DNA from 2 places in the Streptomyces coeruleofuscus genome. Region 2 is predicted to be linked to the other one. Evidence: riboswitches for the same ligand, from Rfam matches in the RefSeq annotation. Region 2 holds a riboswitch; the other holds the start of a gene.

Region 1 (15,055 bases), on a different contig from region 2:
GGCGCGCTCGTCGGCCTCGTTGTAGGCCTCGGTCGCCTTCTCGGCCTGCTCGTAGAGGCGGTCCACCTCGGCCGGGGTGTCGTCGTACGGTGCGGCCAAAGCGGGTACCGCGCCCAGGGCGGCGGCCGCGACGGAAAGCAAGCTGACCGCGACAGTGGCGCCCCGGTCGAACCCGGACGGTGCAAGGCGGCGATGGGACCCCACGGGAAGCCGCTCTCCTTCCGCTGACGGACTAGGAAACGCGGCAGACAGTAGCCCCGCGACGGGGAGACGCCAACGACCATCCGTGGGTATGCGGCACGACGCCCCGCCACTGACGCAGGTCACTGGCGGGGCGTGGGCTCAGTCGAGGCCGGCGCGATTCGCCCGAACGGCGGACACGGTGTCCTGATCTTGGAGACGCCGGGGGCCGGTCGGGGCCGTCGTGCGGAACGTCAGACGCGGACGCCGAACATGAACGGGCCGCCGATGGTGTCCATCGACTCGTAGCGGACGACCGTGCCGGTGCGCGGGGCGTGGATGATCTGCCCGTTGCCGGCGTAGAGGCCGACGTGGTGCAGGTCGTTGAAGAAGAAGACCAGGTCGCCGACCTTGAGCTGGCTGACCGAGTAGATCTTGGTGCCGGCTCCGGTCTGCGCCTCGGAGGTGCGCGGGATCTGCACGCCGGCCGCGGCGTACGCCCGGGAGGTGAGGCCGGAGCAGTCGTAGGAGCTCATGCCGGTGGCGCCGTAGACGTACGGCTTGCCGAGCTGGCTCTGGGCGAAGGCGAAGGCCGCGGCGGCCCGGCCCGAGCCGGGCGGGACGTCGGCGGTGAGGGCGTCGCGTGCGCTGTCGCGGCTGGCGCGGTCCTCCTCGGCCTTCATCTGCGCCTTCTCGGCGGCGGTGAGGGTGTTGAGCAGCTTCTGCGCGGAGGCGAGCTTGCTCTGGACTTCCTTCTTCTTCTTGCCGAGTTCGGTGCGGGTGGAGGCGAGGTCCTTGAGCTTCTCGGAGGCCTCGGCGCGCTCCTGGGCGAGTTCGCGCTGCTTGTCCTGGACCTTCTTCAGCGCCTCGACCTGCTGGCTGCTCAACTGGTCGAGCGTGGACGCCTTGTCGAGGTAGTCGTCCGGGTCCGCGGAGAGGAAGAGCTGCACGGAGGGGTCGATGGAGCCGGTCCGGTACTGCGACGCGGCCGCGAGACCCAGGCTGTCGCGGAGCTCGTTGAGCTCCTCCTGGCCGCGGGCGACGTTGTCCTGGATGGTGGAGATCTCCTTCTGGAGCTTCTCCTGCTTCTCCTTGGCCCCGTTGTACTTCTCGGTGGCGTGCTCCGCCTCTTCGTAGAGCTTGTCGACCTTGGCCTTGACCTCGTCCTTGCTCGGCTTCTCACTGGGGGCCGCGTTGGCGGCCTGCGAGCTGAAGGCGACGGCAGCGGCGGCGGCTGTGGTCAACACGGTCACACGTGCGCGGCTCGGCTGCTTGGGACGACGGTGGGACGCCACGGGTGACAAGCTCCTTCTCGGCCCCTCCGCCGACGCTCCCAGTGAGCGATCACCCGAGCGGAGGTTCGGGGCCTGACCCTAGTGACCTTCCTGTGATCAGTTCAAATCCTCAGATGAAAAATCGCGTCACGGTAGGCCAACTTTTCCCCTGGACCCACAGGCAGTGAGGCACAGTTGACTCACCGTGGCACACATGTCTCATCAATTCGGGCATCAGGCCCGGACGTTACGCATCGCCCGTACGGTTGCTAGCCTCGCGAAAGGCGCTTCAGCAGCATCGCCGAGGCCACGGGACGGGCGCCCGCGCGGGCCACGCCGTCGGCCACCTCGCGGTCGGTGGAGGCCACGATGACGGGCCGGCCGGGCGGTTCGGCGCGCACCAGCTGGCGGATCAGCTCGTCGGCGGTGACGCCCGGCTTCGAGAACAGCACCCGCACCCCGCGCGGCGGCGCGAGCAGTACCGGCGCGGCCAGTTCGGCCCCGTCGAAGACGCACGTCACCTCGGCGCCGCTCTGTGCCGCCAGTTGCGAGAGCTGCCCGAGCAGCCTCAGGCGCTGCTTCTCCAGCGGCATCTGGGGATAGCCGGTCTTGGTGACGTTGTAGCCGTCGACGACCAGATGGGCCTGCGGCAGCGCCAGCAGCTGGTCCAGGACCTGCGGGTCGTTCTCGGACAGGGCGCGGGCGGCGATGTCCTTCGGGCTCATCCGGCCCGGCTCGACGGCGTCCACGGTCTCGGCGGGCCGCACCGACACCGGCGGCAGGGCCAGCTCGCGCCGGAGCCCCTGGGTGGCGTCCAGCAGGGTGTCCAGCAGCAGTCGTACCCGCATGTCCTCGACGCTGCGGCCCTCGCGCGCCGCCCGGCGCGCCGCCTCCAGGGCGGCCTCGGTCTCGCTCAGCCGCGCCTTGAGCCGCCGGGTCTCGCTCTCGGCGGCGGACACCTGGGCCTGTCCCTCGGTACGGACGGCCTCGATCTCGCCGTGCGCCTTGCGCAGGGCGGCCTCGCCGCGCTTGACGTCGCTGAGGGCGGCGCGGAGCTTGCGGTGCAGCGACTCGGTTTCCTTCTTGGCCGATTCCAGCTCCGTGCGCAGCCGCTCCGTCTCGGCCCTGGTGTGGTCACGGGCCCGGGCCAGCTCGGCGCGCAGCCGCTCCAGCTCGGCCCGGTTCTCCTCGTCGGCCCGCTCGGCGTCGGCCCGCTGGGCCTCCTCGCCGGCGGCGGTCACGAGCTTCACCCAGTCGAGGGGCCGCAGTACGTAGGCCGCGGCCGCCACGTCGAGCGGATCCGCGGCCGGGGGCGGGGAGCCTGAGTCGAGGGCGCCGGTCAGTTCCGGCTGGGCCTCTCTGAGCTTCTCCCCGATGCGCTGCCGGAACAGCGGGTCGGTCTCCAGCGCCGCGGCCATGGCGTTGCCGGCGAACTTGGCCCGGCGGTTCGGGGCGAACCGGGCGTACTGCCTGAGCTGCGCGGGCAGCTCGCCGACGGTCAGCGAACCGAAGCCGTCGGAGACGATCTGGACGACCCTGCGGCGCACGCCGTCGGGCAGCGGACGGTCGAGCACCTCGGCGGCGCCGTCGCCCGGCCCCCCGCCCGTGGTCTCCACCATCCGTCACACCCCAATGCCTGTGCGGGGCCAGCTCCCGTCAGGAGCCGGCACCCGGCCTGTCCACGAGTTCCACCTGGTCCACCGCGTTGCACCAGCGGCAGCGCACCGACTCGATGGTCTCACTGAGCACCTCGCGCTCCTCGACCTTCGGCTCTCCGGCCAGGTCGAGGTGGACGTACTCGACGACCTTCGACGAGCGGGTCACGTCGAACCTCGTGAGGTTGCCGCAGAGGGCGCAGCGCCACCGCGTCGAGGCGGTCGGCAAGGGAACCGTCATCGTGGCCTGTTCTCTTTCCTTCTAGTGTCCGTGACGCCACCGGCATCCCCGGTGCGTGTGGCTCGTAACCCTACGGCCTGGCGGGTCCTCGCCGCCCACGCGTCCACGGCGGCGAGGCGGTCTGTGCCGTTGCGTCCGGTTACGTCATGCTCTGTGTTCATGATCAGCAAGTGGAGTGCGTCGATCGTCCGGGCCGGCAGATCGGTCCGGGGGTCGTCGGCGCCGGTGACGTACTCACTGATCGCCCTGTGCTGCGCGGTCTTCCTGGCCGGACCCGGCTCGGGCCTGAACCCGGCGTACGGCACGGGCGACGACCTGCTCGCCGCGCAGCGGGCCTATTTCCGGCGCTGGGGCGTGATCCCCGCAGAACTGTTCGAGGGGTCCGCCGGATCGGCTCTCACCCCCGCGACGGCCCTCTTCGTCCACGGCAGCTGGGTGCACCTGCTCGGCAACATGCTCTTCCTCTACGTCTTCGGGGCGATGACCGAGGAACGGATGGGCCGGGCGCAGTTCACCCTGTTCTACGTCGGCTGCGGCTGTCTGGCCCTGCTGGGCTACGCCGCCGTCAACGCGGACTCCGAGCAGCCCCTGGTCGGTGCCTCGGGGGCGATCTCGGCGGTCCTCGGTGCGTTTCTCTACCTGTTCCCGCGGGCCAGGGTGACCAGTCTCCTGCCGTTCCTCTTCTTCCTGCCGGTGCGCTTCCCGGCGTGGATCGTGCTGCCGTTCTGGGCGGCGCTCCAGTGGCTGGCGGCCGGACGGGCCTCGGACGGCCCGGGCGTGGCCTACCTCGCCCACCTGGTGGGCTTCGGCCTCGGCTTCGGCTACGCCTCGGTCCGCTACGGCCGTCCCGCCGGCCCCACTAGAGTGAAGACCGCCCCTGCTCCGGCCCCCGAGGGAGAGAACCAGCCGTGATCACCGCGATCGTCCTCATCAAGACCAGCGTGGACCGGATCCCCGAGATCGCGGAGTCGATCGCGGCGCTGGACAGCGTCAGCGAGGTCTTCTCCGTCACCGGCACCTACGACCTCATCGCGATGGTCCGGGTGAAGGAGCACGAGGACCTGGCGGAGGTCATCCCCGGCCGGATCAGCAAGATCCCCGGCGTGGAGGGCACGGACACGCACGTGGCGTTCCGTACCTACTCGCAGCACGACCTGGAGGCGGCGTTCTCGATCGGGCTCGACAACTGAGGAACCGCCCCTGAGCGCGGACCCCGGATGAAGAGTTCTTCATCCGGGGTTCATCATCGGCTCCGGGTTCCGTCCGCAGGATCAGGCACATGGCATTCTCCCGTCGTATGGCCGCCCTCTCCGCGGTCGTGCTGATCCCGCTGGGCATCGCCGCGACCAGCTACGCCCTCGCGGACAGCCCCGAGGCGCCCAAGGTCCCGTCCCAGCAGGTGGAGCTGGACAACAGCTCCACCACGCCCACCTCCACCCTCACACCCCCCGCGAAGTCAACGCCGCCGGAGCCCACGCCGGGCGACGAGGGCGTCTCGCGGCCTCCCGTGACCGACAGCTCAGCGAGTGACGATGACGACGACGACCGCGGCCGGGGCGCATCGGACGACGGACCGGGCGACGACGACGCCGGCTCCGACAACTGACTCCGGCCGCCGGCGCGTCTCCGCCCGGGTCCGCATCCTGCTCTGGCTGCTGCTCGTGATGGCGGTCGCGCTCGCCTCCGTCGCCATGACCACCCGCTCGTTCCTGCTGCGGGACGTCGACAACCGGATCAACCGTCTGCTCACCCAGGAGACCGGCGAGTTCGCCAACTTCGAGGAGCAGGGCGGGGATCCGCGGACGGGCCGGCCGTTCACCGACGCGGACCGGCTGCTGACGGTGTTCCTGGAACGGCAGAACCCCGACGCGGACGAGGAGCTGATCGGCCTGGTGACCAGGACCGACGGCAGCCTCCGGCCGCTCCGCCAGCCGCACGACGTGCCCGTCGCCCTGCCCCTGGACCGGGACGTCGACGCGCAGCGCCGCATCTTCGGCTCGCCCGCGTCCTCCGGTGTGCTGCACCGGCCGGAGGGCGAGATCCGCTGGGCCAAGGTCACCGTGGCCCAGCAGGGCCGGGAGCCGGACGCCGCGTTCGTCGTCGCCTTCCACCCGGAGCGCGAGCAGGCCCGCGTGAACAGCGTGTTCCGCACGCTGCTCGGCATCTCCGGGGTCGCCCTGCTGCTGACCGTCGGCATCGCCTGGGCGGTCGCCGGGCGGATCCTCAGACCCGTGCGGGTGGTGCGCACCGCGGCGGCGCAGCTCACCGAGCAGGACCTCACCCGGCGGATCCCGGTGCACGGCAACGACGACATAGCGGCGCTCGCCGACACGTTCAACGGCATGCTCGACCGGCTGGAGCGCGCCTTCGCCGCCCAGCGCGAGTTCGTCGACGACGCGGGCCACGAGCTGCGCACGCCCATCACCATCGTGCGCGGCCATCTGGAGCTGATGGGCGACGACCCGGCCGAACGCGAGGAGACCGTCCGGCTGGTGACCGACGAGCTGGACCGGATGAGCCGCATCGTCGAGGACCTGCTGCTGCTCGCCAAGGCCGAACGCCCCGACTTCGTCTCCCCCGAGCCGGTCCAGGTCGCCGAACTCACCGCCGACGTCTACGTCAAGGCCCGCACGCTCGGCGAACGCGACTGGCAGCTCGACGGGGTCGCCGACCTGGAGGCCGAGCTGGATCCGCAGCGGATCACCCAGGCCATGGTGCAGCTCGCGCAGAACGCGGTGCAGCACACCACGCCCGGCCGGACCATCCGCATCGGCTCCCGCACCGACGGCCCGCACCTGGAGCTGTACGTCGCCGACTCCGGGCCCGGTGTGCAGCCCCAGGACACCGAGGTGATCTTCGAGCGCTTCCGGCGCGGCACGGCCCGCCGCGGCGCCCGGGGCTCCGGCGCCGGGCTCGGTCTGTCCATCGTCAAGGCGATCGCCGAGGGGCACCGGGGCCGGGTACGGCTCCACGGCACCCCCGGGGGCGGCGCCACCTTCGCCCTCGTCCTGCACGCGCCCCGGGCACCGGAAGGGGACCCCACGTGAACCGCATCCTCATCGTCGAGGACGAGGAGCGCATCGCCTCCTTCGTGGAGAAGGGCCTGCGCTCCAACGGCTTCACCACGACCGTCGTCACCGACGGCGACGCGGGCTACGAGTACGCCCTGACCGGCGGCTTCGACCTCGTCGTCCTGGACATCGGGCTGCCCGGCCGGGACGGTTTCACGGTCCTGCGCGAGCTGCGCGAGGCGCGGGTGACGGTGCCGGTGATCGTGCTGACCGCGCGGGACTCCGTACGGGACACGGTGGCCGGTCTCGAGGGCGGCGCCGACGACTGGATGACCAAGCCGTTCCGCTTCGAGGAGCTGCTGGCCCGGGTGCGGCTGAGGCTGCGGACGGCCGCGCGGGCCCCGGAGGTGACGGTCCTCAGGTCCGGCTCCCTGAGCCTGGACCTCCGCACGCGCCGGGCCCGCTCCGGGGAGCGGACCGTCGACCTGACGGCCCGTGAGTTCGTGCTGCTGGAGCTGTTCCTGCGGCATCCCGGGCAGGTGCTGTCCCGGGAGCAGATCCTGTCCCATGTGTGGGGGTACGACTTCGACCCGGGGTCCAACATCGTGGACGTGTACGTGCGGACACTGCGCAAGAAGCTGGGGGCGGAGCGGGTGGAGACGGTACGCGGGATGGGATACCGGCTGCCCACCGGCTGAGGGGCAGGGCGTTGGCCCGGGCGAAGGCCCGGGGAAAGCCCTGGTGAAGTTCCTTTCATCTTCGGCTCATCGACGGCTCACCCCCCGGGCGAATCCTCGATGACGTGACGCTGAACCTCCGCTCCACCGCCGCCCTGTGCGCGGCACTGACCGTCTGCCTCCTGCTCGCGGTCCCCGGGAACTTCCCGGGACTCGGCGCCGACGCCCGTTTCACGCTCGCGGTGTTCGTACTGGCGACCTGCGCCTGGATCGGGACGTCGATCGACGACACCTACATCGCGCTGGGCGCCGGACTCGCGCTCACGGTGACCGGCGTGATCAGCAGCGACACCCTGTTCGGCACGCTCGGTGACGCCACGGTGTGGCTGCTGATCTGCGCGTTCGTGCTGGCGGCCGCGGTGAGCCGGACCGGGCTCGCGGGTCGGGCGGCGGTGTTCCTGGTCAGCGGGGCGCGCACGGTGCGGCAGCTCGTGCACCTGACGACGGCGGCCCTGGTCGTCACGGCGTTCGCGGTGCCCGCCACCTCCGGCCGGGCCGCGCTCGCGCTGCCGGTGTTCCTCGCTCTCGCCAAGGTCCTGGCCGACCGGAAGCGACTGGTCGTGATGCTGGCGCTGCTGTTCCCGACCGTGATCCTGCTGTCGGCGGTGGCGACCCTGATCGGCGCCGGCGCACATCTGATCACCGTGTCGGTGCTGTGGGAGGCGACCGGACAGCACATCGGCTTCACGGAGTGGCTGCTGCTGGGCCTGCCGCTGGCCGTGGCCTCCTCGCACCTGGCCGCCGAACTGGTCCTGCTGACGACGACCCGGCGGGCGGACCGCCGCGGCCCGGTCCACATCACCCCCGAGCAGATCCAGCGGCACAGCGAGCAGCCGGTCACCGGCCCCTGGAGCCAGGCCGAGAAGCGCTGCGCCCTGCTCATGGCCACGGTGGTGCTGCTGTGGTGCAGCGAGCCCCTGCACCGCGTGCCGCCCGCGCTGGTCGCGCTCATCGGCGCCGTCATCGCCTCCTCGCCCGCCCTAGGCACCGTGCGCCTGAAGGACGCGCTGAAGACCGTCCCCTGGTCACTGCTGCTGTTCATGGCGGCGACGATGGCGATGGGCGTCGCGCTCACCGACTCGGGAGCTGCGAAGTGGCTGGTCTCCGGGCTGCCGGCGGGTGGCGCCCCGGTGGTGTTCCTGGCGGTCGTGATCGCGGTCAGCACGGCCGCCCACCTGGTCCTCCAGTCCCGCTCGGCCCGTTCCTCCGTCCTGGTCCCGCTCGTCGTGGCCGCCTCCGTCGGTGTCGGCGTCAACCCGGTCGCCGCCGCGCTCGCCTCCACCGCCGCCGCCGGCTTCTGCCACACGCTGCCCGCCTCCGCCAAGCCGGTCACGCTCTTCGCGCAGATCCCCGGCACCCCCACCTACACCCCGCGCGACCTGCTGCGGCTGTCCGCCTTCCTGGCCCCGCTGACCGCCGCGCTCGTGCTGCTCTTCGCCGTCGCGGTGTGGCCGCTGCTCGGCATCTCCGTCACCCGTTAAAGGAGACCCACCCATGCTCAGCCGTGTCGTCGTAGCCCCCAGCGGGTTCAAGGAGTCCCTGTCCGCGGAGGCCGCCGCCGACGCCATCGCCGCCGGCGTACGCCGTGTCCTGCCCGGCGCCGAGCTCGACCTCGTCCCGCTGGTGGACGGCGGCGAGGGCACGGCCGTCGCCCTGGCCGCCGCGACCGGGGGCCGGATCGTCACCGTGCCCGCCACCGGGCCGGTCGGGGAGACCATCGGCGCCCACTTCGCCGTGCTGGGCTCCGGGGACACGGCGGTCGTGGAGATGGCGGCGGTCGCGGGCCTGTCCCTCGTCCCGCGCGACCTGCGCGACCCGGGCGCCACCACCACGTACGGCGTCGGCGAACTGATCCGCTCCGCGCTCGACCGGGGCGTGAGGCGGATCCTCGTCGGCTGCGGCGACTCGGGCACCTCCGACGGCGGCGCGGGCGCGCTCCAGGCGCTCGGGGCCCGGCTGCTGGACGAGCAGGGCGAGGAACTCCCTTTCGGGGGCCGGGAGCTGACGCGGCTGCACCGCATCGACCCGAGGGGCCTGGACACCCGCCTGGCGGACGTGGAGCTGCTCGTCGCCTGCAACCCGTACAACGTGCTGTGCGGCGAACGGGGCGTGGCCCGGGTCTTCGGACCGCAGAAGGGCGCGACGCCCGAGCAGGTCGAGCAGTTGTCGGCCGGACTGGAGAACTGGGCCTTCGTCCTCACCCGTGACGTCGCCGTCCCGGACACCAATCTCCGGTACGGTCCCGGAACCGGGGCCTCCGGCGGCCTGGGCGCCGGCCTCGCCGCCCTCGGGGCCCGTCTCCTCCCCCGCTTCGACGTGCTGCTGGACCATCTCGACCTGGACGCCCGGCTGGCCGGCGCGGACCTCGTGATCACCGCCGAGGGCGCCCTGGACCACCAGACGCCGCGCGGCAAGGTCCCCGCCGAGGTGGCCCGCCGGGCCAAGCTCTACGGCCGCCCGGTCCTGGCCCTGGCGGGCACGCTCGGCGAGGGCGCGCACGAGGTGCCGGGCGTGGACGCCTGCCACGCCATCCTGCCCGCCCCGATGGAGCTGGCCGAGGCACTGCTCCGTGCGAGCGAACTGCTCACCGACGCCACGGAACGCGCCCTGCGGATGATCGTCCTCGGCACCCGGCTACCTCTGGTGTCCGAACCCGTTCAGGCGGAGGTGTCCGGCACGCAACGCCCGTCCTCCGTGCGGTAGTTCCACCGCGCCCCGTCCGTCACGAGCTCCCGCACGGCCCGCACGAACCGCTCCACGTGCTCGTCCGGTGTGCCCGCGCCGAAGCTGACCCGGATGGCGTTGAGGGACTTCTCGCCGGGCGCCGCCTCCGGCGCGCCGCACTCGCCCTGGGTCTGCGGGTCGCTGCCGAGCAGCGTGCGCACCAGCGGGTGGGCGCAGAAGAGCCCGTCCCGGACGCCGATGCCGTACTCGGCGGAGAGCGCGGCGGCGAAGTGCGAGCTGTTCCAGCCCTCGACGACGAAGGAGAGCACACCGACGCGCGGGGCGTCGTCCCCGAAGAGGGACAGGAACCGCACCTGGGGGACGTCGGCGAGCCCCTCCCGCACCTTGGCGACCAGGTACTGCTCGCGGGCGACGAGCGTGTCGAAACCGGCCTCCGTCAGCGCCTTGCAGGCGGAGGCGACGGCGTAGGCGCCGATGACGTTGGGCGAGCCGGCCTCGTGACGGGCGGCGCTGTCGTGCCACTCCACGTCCACTCCCCCGTCCGTGCGCCGGGTGACCTTGCGGCTGGCGCCGCCGCCCGCGAGGTACGGCTCGGCCTCGCGCAGCCAGTCGCCCCGCCCGGCCAGCACGCCGGAGCCGAAGGGCGCGTACAGCTTGTGCCCGGAGAAGGCGACCCAGTCGACATCGAGGTCCTTGACGGACACGGGGTGGTGCGGGGCCAGCTGGGCGGCGTCGAGCACGATCCGGGCGCCATGGGCGTGCGCGGCCGCCGCGAGCTCCCGTACGGGCCACAGTTCGCCGGTGACGTTCGAGGCGCCGGTGACGCAGACGAGGGCCGGGCCGTGGCCCCCTTCAATGGACACAGTCCTTCCGGCGAGGGCGCGCTCCAGGGTCTCGACGGCCTGGCGGGGGCCGCGCGGGGCGTCGAGGACGGTGACGCGGGCGTCGCGCCAGGGCAGCAGGGCGGCGTGGTGCTCGGTCTCGAAGACAAAGACCTGGCAGCCGGCCGGGAGCGCGGAGGCGAGGAGGTTCAGGGAGTCGGTGGTGGACCGGGTGAAGACCACCTGGTCGCCGTCCCGGCAGTCGAGGAACTCCGCGACCGTACGGCGGGCGTTCTCGAACAGGTCGGTCGACAGCTGGGACAGGTACCCGGCCCCGCGGTGGACGCTGCCGTAGTAGGGCGCGTAGGCGGCGACGTCGTCCCAGACCCGCTGGAGCGCCGGGGCGCTGGCGGCGTAGTCGAGCGCGGCGTAGGTGACCTCGCCACCGGTGACGAGCGGAACGGTGACGTCCCGGCCCAGGACGGGCAGCGGGGCACAGACGGACGGGACGGTGGCAAGGGTGGAGACGGACATGACGGAACTCCCGTGAAGTCAGGTGTGATCCGCCCGCGAGCACATGGCTCAAGCGGGGGTGAAGGAAAGAGGGGTGCGGAGGCGGGGCTCTGCGGCCCTATCGCATTCGCTGGTTCACGAGAGACTCCTCGTCACGCGCTTGCCACAGACCTCGCTGCCTGCGGCCTGGTCTTCACCCGGGGCACCCCGCCACGGACGGAGGGTTGCCGGACAGTCGGCCGGGGCCTCATGACTGTCACTCATGACCTGATCAAGAACGTACGCGAAAAGATCGGCGTCCCGCAACCCGAGTCCGGATCGCGGGACACCCGGCGCTACGCGTTGCTCGCCGCCACCCACCGCTCCAGGGTCCGCTTGGCGGCCCCGGAGTCGATCGATTCGGCCGCCTTCGCCATGCCGGTACGGATCTGCTCGGCCAGCGGCCCCGGGCCGGGATCGAGGGCCACCAGGGCGGCCGCCGAGTTCAGCAGGACCGCGTCCCGCACCGGGCCCGTCTCGCCGTCCAGCAGACGGCGGGCGACCTCCGCGTTGTAGGAGGCGTCCGCGCCGCGCAGCGCCTCCACGGGGACGAGTTCGATGCCCACGTCACGCGGGTCGAAGGCCTCCTCGGTCACCTTGCCGTCGCGGACGACCCACACCCGGGACGTGGCGGTGGTGGTCAGTTCGTCGAGGCCGTCGTCACCCCGGAAGACCAGGGACGAGTGGCCGCGCTCGGCGAAGACGCCCGCGACGATCGGCGCCATGCGCGGGTCCGCGACACCGACGGCCTGGGCGCGTACCTTCGCGGGGTTGGTCAGCGGACCGAGGACGTTGAAGATCGTCCGGATGCCCAACTGGCCGCGGGCCGCGCCCGCGTGCCGCATCGCCGGGTGGAACTTCGCCGCGAAGCAGAAGGTGATCCCGGCGTCCTCGGCGACCTGGGCCACCCGGTGCGTCGGCAGCTCCAGATTGACGCCGAGCTTCTCCAGCACGTCCGACGCCCCGGACGCCGAGGACGCCGCGCGGTTGCCGTGCTTGACGACCTTCGCACCCGTGCCGGCGATGACGATCGCCGACATCGTGGAGATGTTGACGGTCTTCGCCCCGTCGCCGCCCGTGCCGACGATGTCGACGGCCGGGCCCGGCACCTCGATCACGTTCGCGTGCTCGTACATCGCCCGGACGAAGCCGGCGATCTCCTCGACGGTCTCGCCCTTGGCCCGCAGCGCCACCACGAACCCGGCGATCTGCGCGTCCGTCGCCTCGCCGCGCATGATCAGGTCCATCGCCCACGCGGTGTCGTCGGCGGTCAGGTCCCGGCGGTCCAGCAGACCGTTCAACAGCAGGGGCCAGGAGCGGCCCGCCGCGGTGTCGCCTCCAGCGGGGATCACAGCGCTCATAAGCCGCTCCAGGGTCAGGCGTCCCGCACTACGGGACGAGAGTCTCAACGAGGTCCACCCTATCCAGCCACGGGGCACCGCGAAGGGCCCCGTCCGAACACCGGACGGGGCCCTCTGTGGCGTGGCGAAGCAGTGATCAGTGGTGGCCGTGGCCGCTCGTGATCTCCCGGTACTCCTCGGCGGTCGGCTTCGGGATCTGGGCTCCCTCGCCGTAGTAGGACTCGCTGAGCTTGGCGCGCAGCTTCTCGGAGCCCTTCACCTTGCGCTCGACACCGTTCTCGTCGACCGTCGGGCCGATCTCGACCGGCTGGTACTGCTCGTGCGCCGTGAGCGTGTACATCTGCTCCTGGCTGAGCGGCTCGTGCACCTCGATGAACTCACCGTGCGGCAGGCGCTTGATGATGCCCGACTCGCGGCCGTGCAGCACCTTCTCCTTGTCGCGGCGCTGGAGGCCGAGGCAGATGCGCTTGGTGATGATGAACGCGATGACCGGTCCGGCGAAGAACCCGATCCGGACGAACCAGGTGACCGCGTTGATCGACAGGTGGAAGTGGGTGGCGACGATGTCGTTGCCACCGCCGATCAGCATGATCATGTAGCCGGTGATCCACGCGACACCGAAGCCGGTGCGCGTCGGGGCGTTGCGCGGCCGGTCCAGGATGTGGTGCTCGCGCTTGTCCCCGGTGACCCACGACTCGATGAACGGGTAGAGGGCGATGATCCCGAGGAACAGGCCGAAGAGGACCAGCGGGATGAACACGCCCAGGACGAGCGTGTGACCCCAGAAGTCGATCTCCCAGCCCGGCATCGCCCGGATCAGACCCTCGGCGAAGCCCATGTACCAGTCGGGCTGCGCACCCGTCGACACCTGGTCGGGCCGGTAGGGGCCCAGCACCCAGATGGGGTTGACGGTCGCGATGCCGGCGAGGGCCGCGATGACACCGAAGACCAGGAAGAAGAAGCCTCCGGCCTTGGCCGCGTAGACCGGCAGCAGCGGCATGCCGACGACGTTCTTGTTGGTCCGGCCGGGACCCGCGAACTGCGTGTGCTTGTGGTAGAAGACCAGGATCAGGTGGCCGACCACGAGCCCGAGCATGATGCCGGGCAGCAGCAGGATGTGGATCGAGTAGAACCGGGCGACGAAGTCGGTACCCGGGAACTCCCCGCCGAACAGGAACATCGAGATGTACGTGCCGACGATCGGCACGGACAGGATCGCGCCCTGGGTGAAGCGGACACCGGTGCCGGAGAGCAGGTCGTCCGGGAGCGAGTAGCCGGTGAAACCGGTGAACATGCCCAGGACGAACAGCAGGAAGCCGAACAGCCAGTTGATCTCACGCGGCTTGCGGAACGCGCCGGTGAAGAACACGCGCATCATGTGCACGAACATGCCGGCGAGGAAGATGATCGCCGCCCAGTGGTGGATCTGCCGGATGAGCAGACCGCCGCGGACGTCGAAGCTGATGTCCAGCGTGGAGGCGAACGCCTCCGACATCAGCTGCCCCTGGAGCGGGACGTAACTGCCGTGGTACTCCACCTCGTTCATCGACGGGTGGAAGAACAGCGTCAGGTACACACCCGTGAGGATGATGATGATGAAGCTGTAGAGGCAGATCTCACCCAGCATGAAGGACCAGTGGTCCGGGAAGATCTTGCGCATGTTGGCCTTGGCCAGGGAGTAGATCCCGAGGCGGCCGTCGGCCCAGTCGGCGACCCGCTCACCCGCGGGCGCCTTGCGTCGTTCTTGTGCAGTGCTCATCCGCGCTCCCAGAAAGCAGGGCCGACGGGCTCTTCGAAGTCGCCGCGCGCCTCGAGGTAGCCCTCGTCGTTCACGCCGATGCGGAGCTGCGGCAGGGCGTGACCGGCGGGACCGAAGACCACTCGGGCACCGTCGGAGAGGTCGAAGGTGGACTGGTGGCAGGGGCAGAGCACGTGGTGCGTCTGCTGCTCGTACAGGGAGATCGGGCAACCGACGTGGGTGCAGATCTTCGAGTACGCGACGATGCCCTCGTGCGACCACTCGAGCTCGCGCTTGTCCTTGATGTTCTCCGGCTGGATCCGGACGATCATCAGGGCGGCCTTGGCGATCTCGTTCTGGAACTCGTGGTCGTGCTCCTCCAGGCCCTCGGGCTTGGCGAAGGTCAGCGAACCGACCGCGACGTCCGACGGACGCAGCGGCTCGTTCGTGTTCATGTTGACGAGCAGCTTGCCCTTGGACCACAGCGTGTGACGCAGCTTGTCCTCGGGCAGCGGGCCGAGGTCGCGCAGCAGTACGACACCGGAGAGCGGCACCAGCGTGAGCGCGCCGAACATGGTGTTGCGGATCAGCTTGCGGCGGCCGAGCGCGGACTCCTTGGCGCCCTGCTTGAAGTCCGCGAAGACCTTCTCGCGGACCTCGGGCTCAGCCTCGATCGGGTGCCGCTCGTCGGCGATCTCCACGTCCGACATCAGGGTGCGGGCCCAGTGGACGGCGCCCGCGCCGATGCAGAACAGCGCGATGCCGAGCGTCATGCCCAGCGCGAAGTTCAGCGCGCTGAT
Region 2 (15,055 bases):
GCACCAACACCATCGAGCTCGCCTGCAACGAGGGCAACAAGTGCGATGCGGTGCTCGACCAGTTCTCCCTGGCCCCGCCCAAGGGCTGACACGATCGGCGCTTCACCACGGCGGTCGTCCTCCTGCACGACGCGGGAGGGGACCCGCCGTCGTTCTGGCGCGACGGGCTCAGGTCACGCGACCCGGCCCCACTCCAGGCAACGCGTCGCCGCGTACCTCTTCTTGCCACCCCAGTTCACCTCGTGCCAGCGGTTCTCGGTGGGCGAGCTGCTGGTGCACTTGTAGTTGCCGCCGTCCACCGCGCTGCACCCGGCGACCCAGCACTTCACGATCTTCCCCTTCTTGAGGGTGCCGACCTTCCGGGACGTGGTGCTGGGCTTCTCGCGGATGGTGACGTCCCTGACGTCACTCCAGCCACCGCCCCAGTCCTGCGCGACCGCCGGGCCCGTGACGACCGAGGCGGCTGTCGGAGCGGCCGTGGCCGCCGAGTTCATGGTGGCGACGAGACCCACGGAGGCAATGCCGGCCATGGCAAGCCTTGCGATCTTGTTCAACGGTAGTTCCCCCAACAAGAGGTCGATCTTGGTCGCTTGTGATCCTAGGCGACAAGGGCGGTACAACTAAGCGATTTCGAGCGGGTGTTCGTCAGGCCGCCGACGCCTCGCCGGTCACCGCCACCCGCCCCAGCAGCTCCTCGTACACCCCCCGGTCGAACTCCCCGGCCACCGGCGCTGCCACCGTCGCTGCCGACAGGGCCACCGCCCGGATCAGACGATCCGGCCACGTGAGGTGTTCGACCAGACCCGACAGCAGCCCCGCGACCGCCGAGTCGCCCGCGCCCGTCGGGTTGCCGCGGACGGAGGTCGGTGGGGTGGCTCGCCAGCGGCCGTCTCGGGTGACTGCCAGGAGGCCCTGGGGGCCCAGGGACGCGACCACCGCGCCCGCGCCCCGGCGGCGGGCGTCCTGTGTGGCGCGCAGGGGCTCGTGGGAGCCGGTCAGTTCCGCCAGTTCGTCGGCGTTCGGCTTGATGATGTCGGGGCGGGCCGCGACGCCCCGGCGCAGGGCTTCGCCGCTCGTGTCCAGGAGGACCGGGATTCCGGTGGTACGGGCCGTACGGACCAGGCCGGCGTACGCACCGACCGGCACGCCGGGGGGCAGGCTGCCGCACAGGGCCACTGCCGAGGCGGAGGGGAGCAGGTGCTCGTAGGCCTCCTGGAAGGCCGACCACTCGGTGGGCGTGATCACCGGGCCCGGTTCGTTGAGCTGCGTCGTGTCGCCGGTCTGCTCGTCGACCACGGCGATCGTGCGGCGGGTGGCACCCGAAACCGGGACCAGCGCGTCCGCCATGCCCGGCACCGCCGCGAGCAGCTCCTGCACGACCCGCCCCGTCGCCCCGCCCGTGAAACCGGTCACCGTCGTCTCGTGCCCTAGGGCGGCCAGGACCCGGGCCACGTTGACGCCCTTGCCGCCGGGGCGTTCCGTCACCTCGGAGACGCGGTGGGAGGCGTGCGGCCTGAGGGAACCTACGCGGTAGGTGATGTCGAGAGCGGTGTTCAGCGTGACCGTGAGGATCACCTGGGCCGACCTCCCCCCGGACGCGCTTGTTTCCGTGAACGTTCCCTGATCATGCCAAAGAGACGGCTGTCGGCCCAGTCCTGGAGTCGGCCACCGTCTCCCGACTGGGGGATGGATCAGCCCAGTTGGGGACCGACCACCCATTCACCCCGGCGCATCACGCCCTTGAGGTCGTATGCGGAGTCCATCAGCAGCAGGTCGGCGTACTTCCCGGGCTCCAGTGAGCCGATCGTGTCGGTCATGCCGAGCAGGCGGGCGGGCGTCGCCGAGAGTGCCTGCACCGCGTCCTCGACGGACAGGCCGTCGACCGTGACCGCCCGCTTGAAGGCGCGGTCCAGGGTGAGGGTCGAGCCGGCGATCGAGCCGCCCGCCACCAGGCGGGCCACGCCGTCGGCGACCTCCACCTCCAGCGGGCCGAGCCAGTAGCGGCCGTCGCCGAAACCGGCCGCGTCCATCGCGTCCGTGATGAACGCCACCCGGTCCGCGCCCGCGCGGTGGAACGCAAGCTGGAGTGCGGCGGGGTGCAGATGCGTGCCGTCGTCGATCAGCTCGATGGTGATCCGGTCGTCCTCCAGGAGCGCGGCGATCGGGCCGGGGGAGCGGTGGCCGAGCGGCGGCATCGCGTTGAAGAGGTGGGTGGCGACCGTCGCGCCCGCGTCGATCGCCTCGACCGTCTGCTCGTAGGTCGCGTCGGTGTGGCCGATCGCCGCGATCACGCCGTGTTCGGCCAGCAGGCGTACGGAGTCGATGCCGCCGGGCAGCTCGGTGGCCAGCGTGACCATCTTCGCCCTGCCCCGGGCCGCGTCGATCAGCTTGCGGACCTCCGCCGGGTCCGGGTCGCGCAGCAGTTCCTCGGAGTGCGCGCCCTTGCGGCAGGGGGAGATGAACGGTCCCTCGAAGTGGATTCCGGCGATCTCGCCCTGTTCGGCCAGCTCGCTCAGCAGGCCCGCGCGCTCGGTGAGGAAGTCCATGTCGCCGGTGACGGTCGAAGCGACCAGGGTGGTCGTGCCGTGCAGGCGGTGGGTGTGGATGCCCTTGAGGATGTCCTCGACCGACCCGGAGGTGAAGGAGGCTCCGCCGCCGCCGTGGTTGTGGATGTCGACGAAGCCGGGGAGTACGTAGTGGCCGGTCACGTCGATGACCGGGGCGTTTTCGGGGGCCGCTCCCGTGATCCGGGTGCCGTCGATGGTCACCTGGCCGTTTTCGACCGGTCCTGTGGGGAGGACCACGGTTGCGCCGGCGAGGACCGTGGGGACTTCTGACGTTGCGGGGTGCGGATGGTTCGTGGCTGGTCGCGCAGTTTCCCGCGCCCCTGGGTGGGCTGCCATCAGGGCGTTACCTCCATACGGTCGGTCGATGCCAGAAGATCCCAGGCCAGCAGGCCCGCCCCCAGACAACCGGCGCTGTCGCCCAGAGCCGCGGGGACGAGTGACGGCTGTTTCTGGAAGGTGATGCGGCGACGGATGGCTTCCCGTAGCGGCGTGAACAACGTCTCCCCCGCCTCCGCCAGCCCGCCGCCGATGATCAGGGTGCGGGGATCCAGCAGAGTCAGGGCCGTGACCAGGCCGTCGGCCAATGCGTCCACGGCGTCCTGCCAGACCGCCCGAGCCCTCGGATCCCCCGACTCGACCGCCTTCGCGCAGTCCGCCGCGTCCGCGCCCGGGTCGCCGGAGGCCGTCGCCCAGGCCTCGCTCACGGCCGCCGCCGAGGCGAAGCGCTCCAGGCAGCCGCGCTGCCCGCAGGGGCACTCGGACCCGCCGGGGCGTACGACGATGTGGCCGATCTCGCCCGCGAAGCCGTGCGCGCCCGCCTCGACCCGGCCGTCGACGCCGATGGCGCCCGCGATGCCGGTGCCCAGTGCCACGAACAGGAACCGGTCGGCGCCCCGGCCCGCGCCGACCCGACCCTCGGCGAGGCCGCCGGTGCGCACGTCGTGGCCGAGGGCGACCGGGACGCCCAGCCGCTCCGCCAGCAGGTCGCGCAGGGGGACGTCGCGCCAGCCGAGGTTCGCGGCGTAGGCGGCGACGCCCCGCGCCTCGTCGACGATGCCGGGGACGGCCACGCCGGCGGCGGCCGCGGGCGTGCCGAAGTGCTCGGCGCCGTACGCGCGCAGCTCGGCGGCGAAGCCGAGGATGCCCGCGACCACGGCGTCCGGTCCGCGCTCGCGTCCGGTGGGGCGGCGGGCGCGGTGCAGCAGCTCGCCCCCCGGTCCGGCCAGGGCGGCCTTCATTCCGGTGCCGCCCACGTCGAGGGCGATGACATGTCTCACGGGGACAGTGTGACCCGGGGACCCGCAAGAGGTCTAGTCCACTCACGTGGTGTAGACCTTATTCCGATTATCGAAAGCTTTCGTTGGCGGTCACGCCAGGGTTGGGGAAGAACAGCGGTGCAGCGGCGGCGGATGGCAGGAACGATCGCGGTGGTGTCCGCGCTGGGCATGACGGCGGTCCTCGGCGGCTGTGGCGTGACGGGCGGCTCCGCCGACGTGACCCTGAAGCTGGTCGCCGCCGACTACGGCGACAGTGCGGCCAACAGTTCCAAGAAGTACTGGGACAAGCTCGTCGAGGAGTACGAGGCCGACAACCCCGGGGTGAAGATCGACGTCAGCGTCTACTCCTGGAACGACGTCGACCGAAAGGTCAGGGAGATGGTCGCCGCCGGTGACCCGCCGGACATGGCGCAGATCGGCGCGTACGCCGACTACGCGGCGCAGAACCAGCTCTACAAGGCCGACGACCTGCTCTCCATACCCGTGCAGGCCGACTTCGTCGGGCAACTGGCCTCCGCGGGACAGGTCAAGGGCGTGCAGTACGGCATGCCGTTCGCCTCCTCCACGCGCGTGCTCTTCTACAACAAGACCCTCTTCGCCAAGGCCGGCATCACCCCGCCCGAGACCTGGGACGACCTGGCCGACGACGCCGAGGCGCTCAAGGACGAGGGCGTGAAGTACCCCTACGCCCTGCCCCTCGGCCCGGAGGAGGCCCAGGCCGAGACGATGCAGTGGATGCTCAGCGGCGGGGGCGGCTACGCCGACACCGTCGGAAGCTACGGCATCGACTCCCCGGAGAACATCGACACCTTCACCTGGCTGAAGAACGAACTGGTCGCCAAGGACCTGACCGGGCCGGTCGCGCCCGGCGAGCTGAACCGGGCCGCCGCGTTCTCCGCCTTCGCAGAGGGCGAGGTCGGCATGCTCAACGGCCATCCGTCCCTCATGAAGATCGCCGCCAAGCGGGGTGTCGAGTACGGCATGGTGCCGACGCCGGGCAAGGAGGGCCCGAGCAAGTCCACGCTCGGCGTCGCCGACTGGATGACGGCCTTCCGGAAGAACGGCCACCGCGACCAGGTCGGCGACTTCCTCGACTTCGTCTACAGCGAGAAGAACGTGCTGGCGTTCTCCCGCGAGTACGACCTGCTGCCGGTCACCAGCTCCGCGTCCGCGACCATGGCCGCCTCCGGCCGGGACCGGCACCTCAAGCCGTTCCTGGAGGAGCTGGTGGCCTCCGAGCTCTACCCGGTCGGCAAGACCTCCTGGGCCGACGTCAGCGCCCAGGTCAAGAAGCAGATCGGCAAGGCCGTCGCCCCCACCGGCAGCCCCTCGGGCGTCCTGGGCCACCTCCAGGCGGCGGCGACCCGGGCGGAGAGCGCGGAGTAGTCCCGCTGTCGGTGGCGGGCGCTACGGTGCCTGGCATGGACGAGGACACGGGTGACGAGCGGCTCGGGCGCAGGGAGCGGGACATCCTCGCGCTCGAACGCCGCGGCTTTTCCGGGCCCGGCGCGAAGGAGCGGGCCATACGGGAGGAGCTGGGCCTCGCCCCCGTGCGCTACTACCAGCTCCTCAACGCCCTGCTGGACGACCCCCGGGCCCTGGCCCACGACCCGGTGACGGTGAACCGGCTGCGGCGGATACGGGAGACGCGCCGGGCGGAGCGCTAGGACGCGTCAGCCGAGCCGGTCCGCCAGTGCGCGCAGCAGGCTCACGACACCCTCCGGGCCGTCCACCACCACGTCCGCCCGTTCCCTCAGCTCGGTCACCTCGTCGCTGCCGCTGCACACCAGCAGGCCCGGGGTGCCGTCCGAGCGGAGCTTGTCGACGGCCGAGTAGGCGGGCAGGTCGCCCAGGTCGTCGCCGGCGAAGAGGACCGACCCGGCGCCGATCTCCCGGGCGAATCCGGTGAGGGCGGCGCCCTTGTCCATGCCGGGCGGGCGCAGCTCGAGGACCATCCGGCCGGGCTCCACGATCAGTCCGTGGCGGCCCGCCAGCCCGGCGAGCGGTTCGCGCAGGGAGTCCAGCGCGGCCTGCGGATCGGCGGCCCGGCGGGTGTGCACGGCCACCGCCCGGCCCTTGTCCTCGATCCAGGTGCCCTGCGACGCGCCGAACCGGTCGAGGAGCTCGTGCAGCTCGGTGCGGACCGCGGCGACGCCGGGATGCGGTTCGGGGGCGCTGATCTCGCCGGTGCGGGCGTCCCAGCGTTCGGCGCCGTAGTGGCCGAGGACCACGAGGTGCTCCAGGCCCGGGACGTCGGCGAAGCCGCCGTTGCGCACCGCGACCTCGGCCGGCCGTCCGGTGATCACCGCCACGGCGGCCACCTTCGGCGCGAGCGCGGCCAGCGCGGGTACGGCTTCCGGGTGGGCCCGGGCCCGCTCGGGGTCGGCCACGATCGGCGCGAGTGTCCCGTCGAAGTCGAGGCCGATCAGGGCCTTGCCCGGGCGGGCGAGGAGGACGTCCAGACCTTCTCGTCCGGCTTTCGTGGTGGGCGCCGGCAGCGGGGAGCCCGAGGGACCGGTCATCGGCGATCAGCCCCTCAGCGCGTCGAGCTGGTCCAGGAACCACTGCGCCGGCGGCAGTGCGGTCGCCGCCGCGGACAGCCGCTTGCTGCGCTCGGCGCGTTCCTCCGGGCGCATCGAGAGCGCCTCGTGCAGGGCCGCCGCCGTCCCCGTCACGTCGTACGGGTTCACCACGAGTGCGTCCTCGCCCAGCTCCTCGAACGCCCCGGCCTCCCGCGACAGCACCAGCGCGCAGCCCGCGTCGGAGACGACCGGGACCTCCTTGGCGACGAGGTTCATGCCGTCCCGGATGGGGTTGACGAGCGCCACGTCGGCCAGCCGGTAGGCGGCCAGGGAGCGGGCGAAGTCGTCCTTGAGGTTGAGTACGACCGGGGTCCACCCCGGCGTCCCGTACTCGGCGTTGATCTCCTCCGAGACCCGCCGCACCTCGGCCGTGTAGTCCCGGTAGACCGCGAGGTCCTGCCGCGAGGGATAGGCGAAGGCCACGTGCACCACGCGCTCGCGCCACTCGGCGTGGGTCTCGAGGAGCCGGCGGTAGGCCAGCAGGCCGCGCACGATGTTCTTCGACAGCTCGGTGCGGTCGACCCGGACGATGGTGCGGCGTCCTTCGCCGATCTCCTCCCGGAGTGCGGCCATCCGCTCCTCTACGTCCGCCTCGTGCGACCGCTTCCGCAGGAAGTCCGCGTCGGCCCCCAGCCCGTGCACGCCGATCCGCGTGCCACCGAGCCCGCCGGCGAACTGCTCGGCGCACGCGGTGAACGCGTCCGCCCAGCGCTGTGTGAGGAAGCCCAGCCGGTCCGCGCCCAGCATGCCGCGCAGCACCTGCCCGGCCACGTCGTCCGGCAGCATCCGGAAGTACTCGGGCGGCGCCCACGGCGTGTGTGAGAAGTGGCCGATCCTCAGGTCCGGCCGCAGCTCGCGGAGCATCCCCGGCACCAGCGTCAGGTGGTAGTCCTGCACCACCACCGCCGCGCCCTGCGCCGCCTCCTCGGCCAGCGCCTCGGCGAACGCCCGGTTGTACGTCTCGTACGACGTCCACTGGCGCCGGAACTCCGCGTCGAAGACCGGCTCCAGCGGCGTCTGGTAGATCATGTGGTGCACGAACCACAGCACCGAGTTCGCGATGCCGTTGTACGCGTCCGCGTGCACGTCGGCCGGGATGTCCAGCATCCGCACGCCGTCCTCGCCGACGCCCCGCCGGACCGCCTCCCGGTCGCCGTCGGACAGAGCCGAGCACACCCACAGCGCGTCCGCGTCCGAGCCGATCGCGGACAGCCCCGAGACCAGCCCGCCACCGCCCCGCTTGGCGTCCAGCGAACCGTCGTCGCCCACCGTGTAGGAGACCGGGCCACGGTTGGAGGCCACCAGCACCTGTGCAGCACCGTACGTTGAAGCCATAGCCCTCAACCTAGCCCGGGCCGGAAACGCTCAAACGTACGGACCTGACCCACCCGGCCGAAAACGGCCCCGGTCAGGCCGCCCTCCGGGCCTGGTACTCGGCGATGTCCACCATCGGCGGACGTTCCTCGGTGTCCACGGAGTAGGTGCGCGGCTCGAAGCCGTCGCCGCCCCGCTCGAACTGCGTCAGGGACGGCCGGATCAGGTGCCCGCGGGCCAGCCGCAGCTGGGCCGTGCGGTAGATCGCGGCGGCCATCCGGCCCAGCGCCTGCCCGTCCTGGTGCCGGTGCTTGCGCACGCCGATGTCCACCTGGGCGAGGGCGTCCAGGCCCACCAGGTGCAGGGCGTCGACCAGCATGCCCAGCTCGACGCCGTACCCGACGGGGAACGGCAGCTGTTCCAGCAGCGAACGGCGGGCCGCGTACTCGCCGCCGAGCGGCTGCACGAAGCCGGCGAGCTGCGGCCAGTGCATGTTGAGCAGCGGGCGGGCCATCAGCTCCGTGACCCGGCCGCCCTGCCCGGCCGCGCCGCCGAGCGGACGGTCGTACATGCCCTTCACCAGGTCGATGTCCGGGTCGGTGAGCAGCGGGCCCACGATCCCGGAGACGAAGTCGGACGAGAAGTCCCTCAGGTCCGCGTCGATGAAGCAGACGATGTCCCCGCTGGTGACCAGGAGGGACCGCCACAGCACCTCGCCCTTGCCGGGCACGGCCGGGACGCGCGGGAGGATCTCGTCGCGGTGCACCACCGTCGCGCCCGCGGCGGCGGCCACCTCCGACGTACGGTCGGTCGACCCCGAGTCGACGACGACGAGCTCGTCGACGAGCGGCACCTGCCGCATCAGGTCGTGGCGGATGACGGCGGCGATGTCGCCGACCGTCTCCTCCTCGTTCAGCGCGGGCAGCACGACGCTGACCGTCCGGCCCGTGCGTTGCTTGGCGGCGAGGATCTGGTGGAGCGGGCGATCGGTCGCGGACCAGGAACGGGTGCTCAGCCAGCGCTCGACTTCTTCCAGCACCGTGGCGGCTCCTCTGCGTACTCTCGGCGGGACGGACTGTGAGCCATCTCGCGGTTCGGACGACTATCTCAACTGTCCTGGTCGTCGGTTACAGTCTTGAACAACGCGGATGACCATCGCATGTCCGGGGTCAGCCGTTGTTTACAACCGAATACAGCTCATCCAGAGGGGCAGAGGGATACGGCCCGATGAAGCCCCGGCAACCCTCCAGCCGATACTCGTAGGTCACTGTCGACCGCTCCGCGAGGTCCCGGCTCGGGAAGGTGCCAAATCCGTCTCACGGCGAGATGCGTCGTGAGGAAGATGAGGAAGGGCCTCGCCTCACATGGCTGTGCAGACTGTTGCAAGCACCACTGACTCCACCGTAGACCTCGGTCCCGCCGCGGCGCTGAGCTGCCGCGAGTGCGGTCACCGCGTACCCCTCGGCCCGGTCTTCGCGTGCGAGGAGTGTTTCGGTCCGCTGGAGATCGCCTACGACTTCTCGGCCTACGACACCGAGGAACTGCGCAAGAAGATCGAAGCGGGACCCGCGAACATCTGGCGCTACGCCCCGCTGCTGCCGGTCCCGGCCGACGTGGCGACCAAGCCGAACATCAACCCGGGCTGGACCCAGCTCGTCAAGGCCGACAACCTCGCCCGCGAGCTGGGTGTCGACGCCGGCAAGCTCTTCATCAAGGACGACTCCGGCAACCCGACGCACTCCTTCAAGGACCGTGTCGTCGCCCAGGCCCTGGAGGCCGCCCGCGCCTTCGGCTTCACCACGCTGTCCTGCTCCTCCACCGGCAACCTCGCCGGCGCCGTGGGTGCCGCGGCGGCCCGCGCCGGCTTCCGCTCCTGCGTGTTCATCCCGCACGACCTGGAGCAGGGCAAGGTCGTCATGGCCGCGGTCTACGGCGGCGAGCTCGTCGGCATCGAGGGCAACTACGACGACGTGAACCGCTTCTGCTCCGAGCTGATCGGCGACCCGGCGGGCGAGGGCTGGGGCTTCGTCAACGTCAACCTGCGGCCGTACTACGCCGAGGGCTCCAAGACCCTGGCGTACGAGATCTGCGAGCAGCTCGGCTGGCGGCTGCCCGACCAGATCGTCGTGCCGATCGCCTCCGGCTCGCAGCTCACGAAGATCGACAAGGGTCTTCAGGAGCTGATCAAGCTCGGACTGGTCGAGGACAAGCCGTACAAGATCTTCGGCGCGCAGGCCGAGGGCTGCTCGCCGGTGTCGACGGCCTACAAGGCCGGCCACGACGTCGTACGCCCCCAGAAGCCGGACACCATCGCCAAGTCGCTGGCGATCGGCAACCCGGCGGACGGGCCGTACGTGCTCGACATCGCGCGCCGCACGGGCGGTGCGGTGGAGGACGTGAACGACGAGCAGGTCGTCGACGCGATCAAGATCCTCGCCCGGACCGAGGGCATCTTCGCGGAGACCGCCGGTGGTGTGACCGTGGGCGTGGCGAAGAAGCTGGTCGAGAACGGGGTGCTCGACCCGTCGTTGACGACCGTTGTGCTGAACACGGGCGACGGTCTGAAGACGCTGGACGCGGTGGCCGGGACCGGGCTCACTGCGACCATTCGGCCGAGCCTGGACTCGTTCCGTGAGGCTGGGCTCGTCTGATCGTTGTCTGCTGCGGGCCGGTGGGGCTGGTCGCGCCCACGCGGCGGAGCCGCACATCGACACAGCCCCGCGCCCTTGAGGCCTGAATCCCACCGGAGGTTTTGAAGTATGAGCGTCACCGTTCGCATCCCCACCATCCTGCGTACCTACACCGGCGGCCAGGCCGAGGTCGCCGCCGAGGGGGCGACCCTCGGCGAGGTCATCGCCGATTTGGAGAAGAACCACACCGGGATCGCCGCCCGGGTGCTGGACGACCAGGGCAAGCTGCGCCGGTTCGTCAACGTGTACGTCAACGACGACGACGTGCGGTTCGAGCAGGGGCTGGAGACGGCGACGCCGGACGGTGCCGGGGTGTCGATCATTCCCGCCGTCGCGGGTGGCTGAACCGGTCGACCGGCTTGATTATTACCTTCGGTAACGGCGGTTACTGAGAGCTCATCGAATTGCCCCCTCCGTGAGAGAAGCGGAGGGGGCAATTCTGTGTGATTGAGCGCGGTACAGTTGGGGAACGCAGCGCCGATCTCCTGATCGGGAGCCCTTAATTCCTGCCGCGCGCCCGACAAGATGTAGCCAAAGTGTGTGCGTCTTTCGCGGCTTTTGTTCCTTTTGTGTGGCCCGACTTGCCCTGAAGTCGGGCGAATTCTCCCCACATTCCGGATCCTGCGCGTCCAGAATTCTCGTCCGATTGACCTGTTGCAGACGGCAGTTGGACAGATACATTCAGCCGCGGTCGACGCGTTCCGGCGCACGCCCCCAACCGTGGGGGGTGAGGTCTGACCCGGGTCCGCGAAGTGTGGATCTGTGCAAGGGCCAGTAATAGGGGAGTTAGGCATGGCTCAGGGCACCGTCAAGTGGTTCAACGCGGAGAAGGGGTACGGCTTCATCGCGGTCGACGGTGGTGCGGATGTTTTCGTCCACTACAGCGCGATCCAGATGGACGGCTACCGCACCCTGGAGGAGGGCCAGCGGGTCGAGTTCGAGATCTCGCAGGGCCAGAAGGGACCGCAGGCCGACATGGTTCGCGTCTCTGCCTGAACGCGCACCACGACCAAGCGCAAGCGACCGGTCTTCTCTGAAGGGCCCGCACCCCCCGGGGTGCGGGCCCTTCGACCTGTTCGGGGCCGGTGGCCGGGGTGGCGGGCGCTCTTCGGGCGACCTCTCGTCGAGGGCCGCCGCGCCCGAAGGTGCCTCGGAGTCCGCCGCCCGGGTGCGCGGATATGAGCTCGCGCCCGGACCGGCTCGCGCGGGCATTACGGCCGCCGTGGGTCGTCGGTCCAAGCGTTTCCCGGCCCGCTCGCGTCGGCCTCACCGCCGCGGTGGGCCGTGGACCAGGTCTTTTCCCGGCTCGCCCGATCCGCCGTGGCGCTGTCGGCGGCCTGTGGCCGAGCCGGGCGCGCCCTGTTCGCCGGGGGCTGAGTGCCCGCTCGAACCGTGGGAGTCGCTTGCACTCGCCATGCCCGAGTGCTAATCATTGCGTTAGCACTCTGAAGGTGAGAGTGACAACGTAAGGACCGGGTCGGTGAGGCCCGCAGGCCAGGTGGGAAGGAACCACGGGGTCAGCGAGCCGTCCGTCGCGGGCGCGGGCGCGGTCCGAAGTAATCACCCCCAGTCCTGGAGGGACCACTTCACATGGCCAAGATCATCGCGTTCGACGAGGAGGCGCGGCGCGGCCTCGAGCGCGGCATGAACCAGCTCGCGGACGCCGTCAAGGTGACGCTCGGCCCCAAGGGCCGCAACGTCGTCCTCGAGAAGAAGTGGGGCGCCCCCACGATCACCAACGATGGTGTGTCCATCGCCAAGGAGATCGAACTCGAGGACCCGTACGAGAAGATCGGCGCCGAGCTGGTCAAGGAAGTCGCCAAGAAGACGGACGACGTCGCCGGTGACGGTACGACCACCGCGACCGTTCTCGCCCAGGCCCTGGTCAAGGAAGGCCTGCGCAACGTAGCCGCCGGTGCCAACCCGATGGCCCTGAAGCGCGGTATCGAGCGCGCCGTCGAGGCCGTCTCCGCCGCCCTGCTGGAGCAGGCGAAGGACGTCGAGACCAAGGAGCAGATCGCCTCCACGGCCTCCATCTCCGCCGCCGACACCCAGATCGGCGAGCTCATCGCCGAGGCCATGGACAAGGTCGGCAAGGAAGGCGTCATCACCGTCGAGGAGTCCCAGACCTTCGGTCTGGAGCTGGAGCTCACCGAGGGTATGCGCTTCGACAAGGGCTACATCTCGGCGTACTTCGCGACCGACATGGAGCGTATGGAGGCCGTCCTCGACGACCCGTACATCCTGATCGCGAACTCGAAGATCTCCAACGTCAAGGACCTGCTCCCGCTCCTGGAGAAGGTCATGCAGTCGGGCAAGCCGCTGCTGATCATCGCCGAGGACGTCGAGGGCGAGGCCCTGTCGACCCTGGTCGTCAACAAGATCCGCGGCACCTTCAAGTCCGTCGCCGTCAAGGCCCCGGGCTTCGGTGACCGTCGCAAGGCGATGCTCCAGGACATCGGCATCCTCACCGGCGGCGAGGTGATCTCCGAGGAGGTCGGCCTCAAGCTGGAGAACGCCACGATCGACCTCCTGGGCAAGGCCCGCAAGGTCGTCATCACCAAGGACGAGACCACCATCGTCGACGGTGCCGGCTCCGCCGACCAGGTCCAGGGCCGGGTCAACCAGATCCGCGCCGAGATCGAGAACAGCGACTCGGACTACGACCGCGAGAAGCTCCAGGAGCGCCTGGCGAAGCTGGCCGGCGGCGTGGCCGTCATCAAGGCCGGTGCCGCCACCGAGGTGGAGCTCAAGGAGCGCAAGCACCGCATCGAGGACGCCGTGCGCAACGCCAAGGCGGCCGTCGAGGAGGGCATCGTCGCCGGTGGTGGCGTGGCCCTGCTCCAGGCCTCCCAGGTGTTCGAGAAGCTGGAGCTCGAGGGTGACGAGGCGACCGGCGCCAACGCCGTGAAGCTCGCCCTGGAGGCCCCGCTGAAGCAGATCGCCGTCAACGGTGGTCTCGAGGGCGGCGTCGTCGTGGAGAAGGTCCGCAACCTCCAGGTCGGCCACGGCCTGAACGCCGCGACCGGTGAGTACGTCGACATGATCGCCGAGGGCATCATCGACCCGGCGAAGGTGACCCGTTCCGCTCTGCAGAACGCCGCCTCCATCGCCGCGCTGTTCCTCACCACCGAGGCCGTCATCGCCGACAAGCCGGAGAAGTCCGCCGCGCCCGCCGGCGGCGGCATGCCGGGCGGTGACATGGACTTCTGATCGACCCGGTCGATCAACGTCCTTGCCGAGGGCGGCACCTCCTGTTCCGACAGGAGGTGCCGCCCTCGGGCGTGTCCTGGATCACAGCGCGGACGGGATGGGGTGGGCGGGTCCGGATGGTTGGACAGTACGTCCTATGCGTATGCACATACTGTCCGGTATCCAAAGAGGAGCCCCCACGTGACCGTCGACGCCTCCGCCGCCTCCCGCGCCGCCGAAATCCTGTCCCGGCCCGTATCGCTGGGCGGCCTGACCGTCCCGAACCGGATCGCGATGGCGCCGATGACCCGCATGTTCTCCCCGGGCGGCGTCCCCGGCGACGACGTCGTCTCGTACTACTCCCGCCGCGCCGCCGCCGGCGTCGGCCTGATCGTCACCGAGGGCACCTACGTCGGCCACGAGTCGGCCGGGCAGAGCGACCGCGTGCCCCGTTTCCACGGTGAGGAGCAGCTCGCGGGCTGGGCGAAGGTCGCCGAGGCGGTGCACGCCGCGGGCGGCACGATCGTGCCGCAGCTGTGGCACATCGGCATGGTCCGCAACCAGGGCGAGCCCCCGGTCGCGGACGCCCCGGCCGTCGGCCCCTCCGGCCTGCGCATCGGCGCCGACGAGCCCACCGGCAAGGCCATGACCCAGGCCGACATCGACGCCGTCATCGGCGCGTTCGCCGAGGCCGCGGCCGCCGCCGAGCGCATCGGCTTCGACGGCGTGGAGATCCACGGCGCCCACGGCTACCTGCTCGACCAGTTCTTCTGGGAGGGCACCAACCGCCGCTCCGACGCCTACGGCGGCGACCCGGTCGCCCGCGCCCGGTTCTCGGCGGAGATCGTCGCGGCCGTCCGCGAGACCGTCTCCGCGGACTTCCCCGTCATCTTCCGCTACTCGCAGTGGAAGCAGGACGCCTACGACGCCCGCCTCGCCGAGACGCCCGAGGAGCTGGAGGCCATCCTGGCCCCGCTCGCCGCGGCCGGGGTGGACGCCTTCCACGCCTCCACCCGCCGCTACTGGCTGCCCGAGTTCGACGACTCCGACCTCAACCTCGCCGGCTGGACCAAGAAGCTCACCGGCAAGCCCGCCATCACCGTCGGCTCGGTCGGCCTGAACGGCGACTTCATCAAGGCCTTCCAGGGCGAGGGCGCCGAGATCGGCGACCTCGACAACCTCCTGGACCGTTTCGAGCGCGACGAGTTCGACATGGTCGCCGTCGGACGCGCCCTGCTCCAGGACCCGCAGTGGGCGCAGAAGGTCCTGTCCGGCCGCTTCGAGGAGCTGGCGCCGTACGACCCGGCGGCGCTGAAGACGCTCAGCTGACCCCACGGGATCCGCACGGGGTGCCCTGGATTCGCTTGCGTCAGTCAAGGACACTGACCGAGCGCCTGTTCACCGGCACCCCGTGAGGAGACCCAGAGATGACG

The links. A riboswitch is a leader RNA that binds a small molecule or an ion and turns the genes downstream of it on or off. The one in region 2 is predicted to bind S-adenosylmethionine.
Region 1: another riboswitch for S-adenosylmethionine. It lies ahead of ABFX81_RS26340 (aminotransferase class V-fold PLP-dependent enzyme); the one in region 2 lies ahead of thrC (threonine synthase).

The regions. Positions count from the first base shown of each region.
Region 1 covers NZ_BAAASE010000007.1:4,917-19,971, reverse strand. Annotated here, with positions in the region: gene ABFX81_RS26395 (NlpC/P60 family protein) at 1-204, opposite strand, end outside; gene ABFX81_RS26390 (NlpC/P60 family protein) at 435-1,475, opposite strand; gene ABFX81_RS26385 (NYN domain-containing protein) at 1,724-3,073, opposite strand; gene ABFX81_RS26380 (hypothetical protein) at 3,111-3,350, opposite strand; gene ABFX81_RS26375 (rhomboid family intramembrane serine protease) at 3,510-4,262, shown strand; gene ABFX81_RS26370 (Lrp/AsnC family transcriptional regulator) at 4,259-4,540, shown strand; gene ABFX81_RS26365 (small secreted hydrophilic protein) at 4,630-4,956, shown strand; gene ABFX81_RS26360 (sensor histidine kinase) at 4,883-6,397, shown strand; gene ABFX81_RS26355 (winged helix-turn-helix domain-containing protein) at 6,394-7,059, shown strand; gene ABFX81_RS26350 (SLC13 family permease) at 7,164-8,579, shown strand; gene ABFX81_RS26345 (glycerate kinase) at 8,593-9,801, shown strand; gene ABFX81_RS26340 (aminotransferase class V-fold PLP-dependent enzyme) at 9,756-11,138, opposite strand; SAM riboswitch class IV at 11,269-11,385, opposite strand; gene trpD (anthranilate phosphoribosyltransferase) at 11,453-12,517, opposite strand; gene qcrB (cytochrome bc1 complex cytochrome b subunit) at 12,654-14,276, opposite strand; gene qcrA (cytochrome bc1 complex Rieske iron-sulfur subunit) at 14,273-15,055, opposite strand, start outside.
Region 2 covers NZ_BAAASE010000006.1:427,401-442,455, reverse strand. Annotated here, with positions in the region: gene ABFX81_RS25505 (carbohydrate-binding protein) at 1-89, shown strand, start outside; gene ABFX81_RS25500 (hypothetical protein) at 174-530, opposite strand; gene ABFX81_RS25495 (hexose kinase) at 646-1,575, opposite strand; gene nagA (N-acetylglucosamine-6-phosphate deacetylase) at 1,692-2,906, opposite strand; gene ABFX81_RS25485 (ROK family protein) at 2,903-3,844, opposite strand; gene ABFX81_RS25480 (extracellular solute-binding protein) at 3,977-5,230, shown strand; gene ABFX81_RS25475 (DUF3263 domain-containing protein) at 5,266-5,511, shown strand; gene otsB (trehalose-phosphatase) at 5,518-6,366, opposite strand; gene ABFX81_RS25465 (trehalose-6-phosphate synthase) at 6,373-7,761, opposite strand; gene ABFX81_RS25460 (glucosyl-3-phosphoglycerate synthase) at 7,835-8,779, opposite strand; SAM riboswitch class I at 8,935-9,089, shown strand; gene thrC (threonine synthase) at 9,105-10,391, shown strand; gene ABFX81_RS25450 (ubiquitin-like small modifier protein 1) at 10,500-10,775, shown strand; gene ABFX81_RS25445 (cold-shock protein) at 11,223-11,426, shown strand; gene groL (chaperonin GroEL) at 12,021-13,643, shown strand; gene ABFX81_RS25435 (oxidoreductase) at 13,824-14,951, shown strand; gene ABFX81_RS25430 (carboxylesterase family protein) at 15,050-15,055, shown strand, end outside.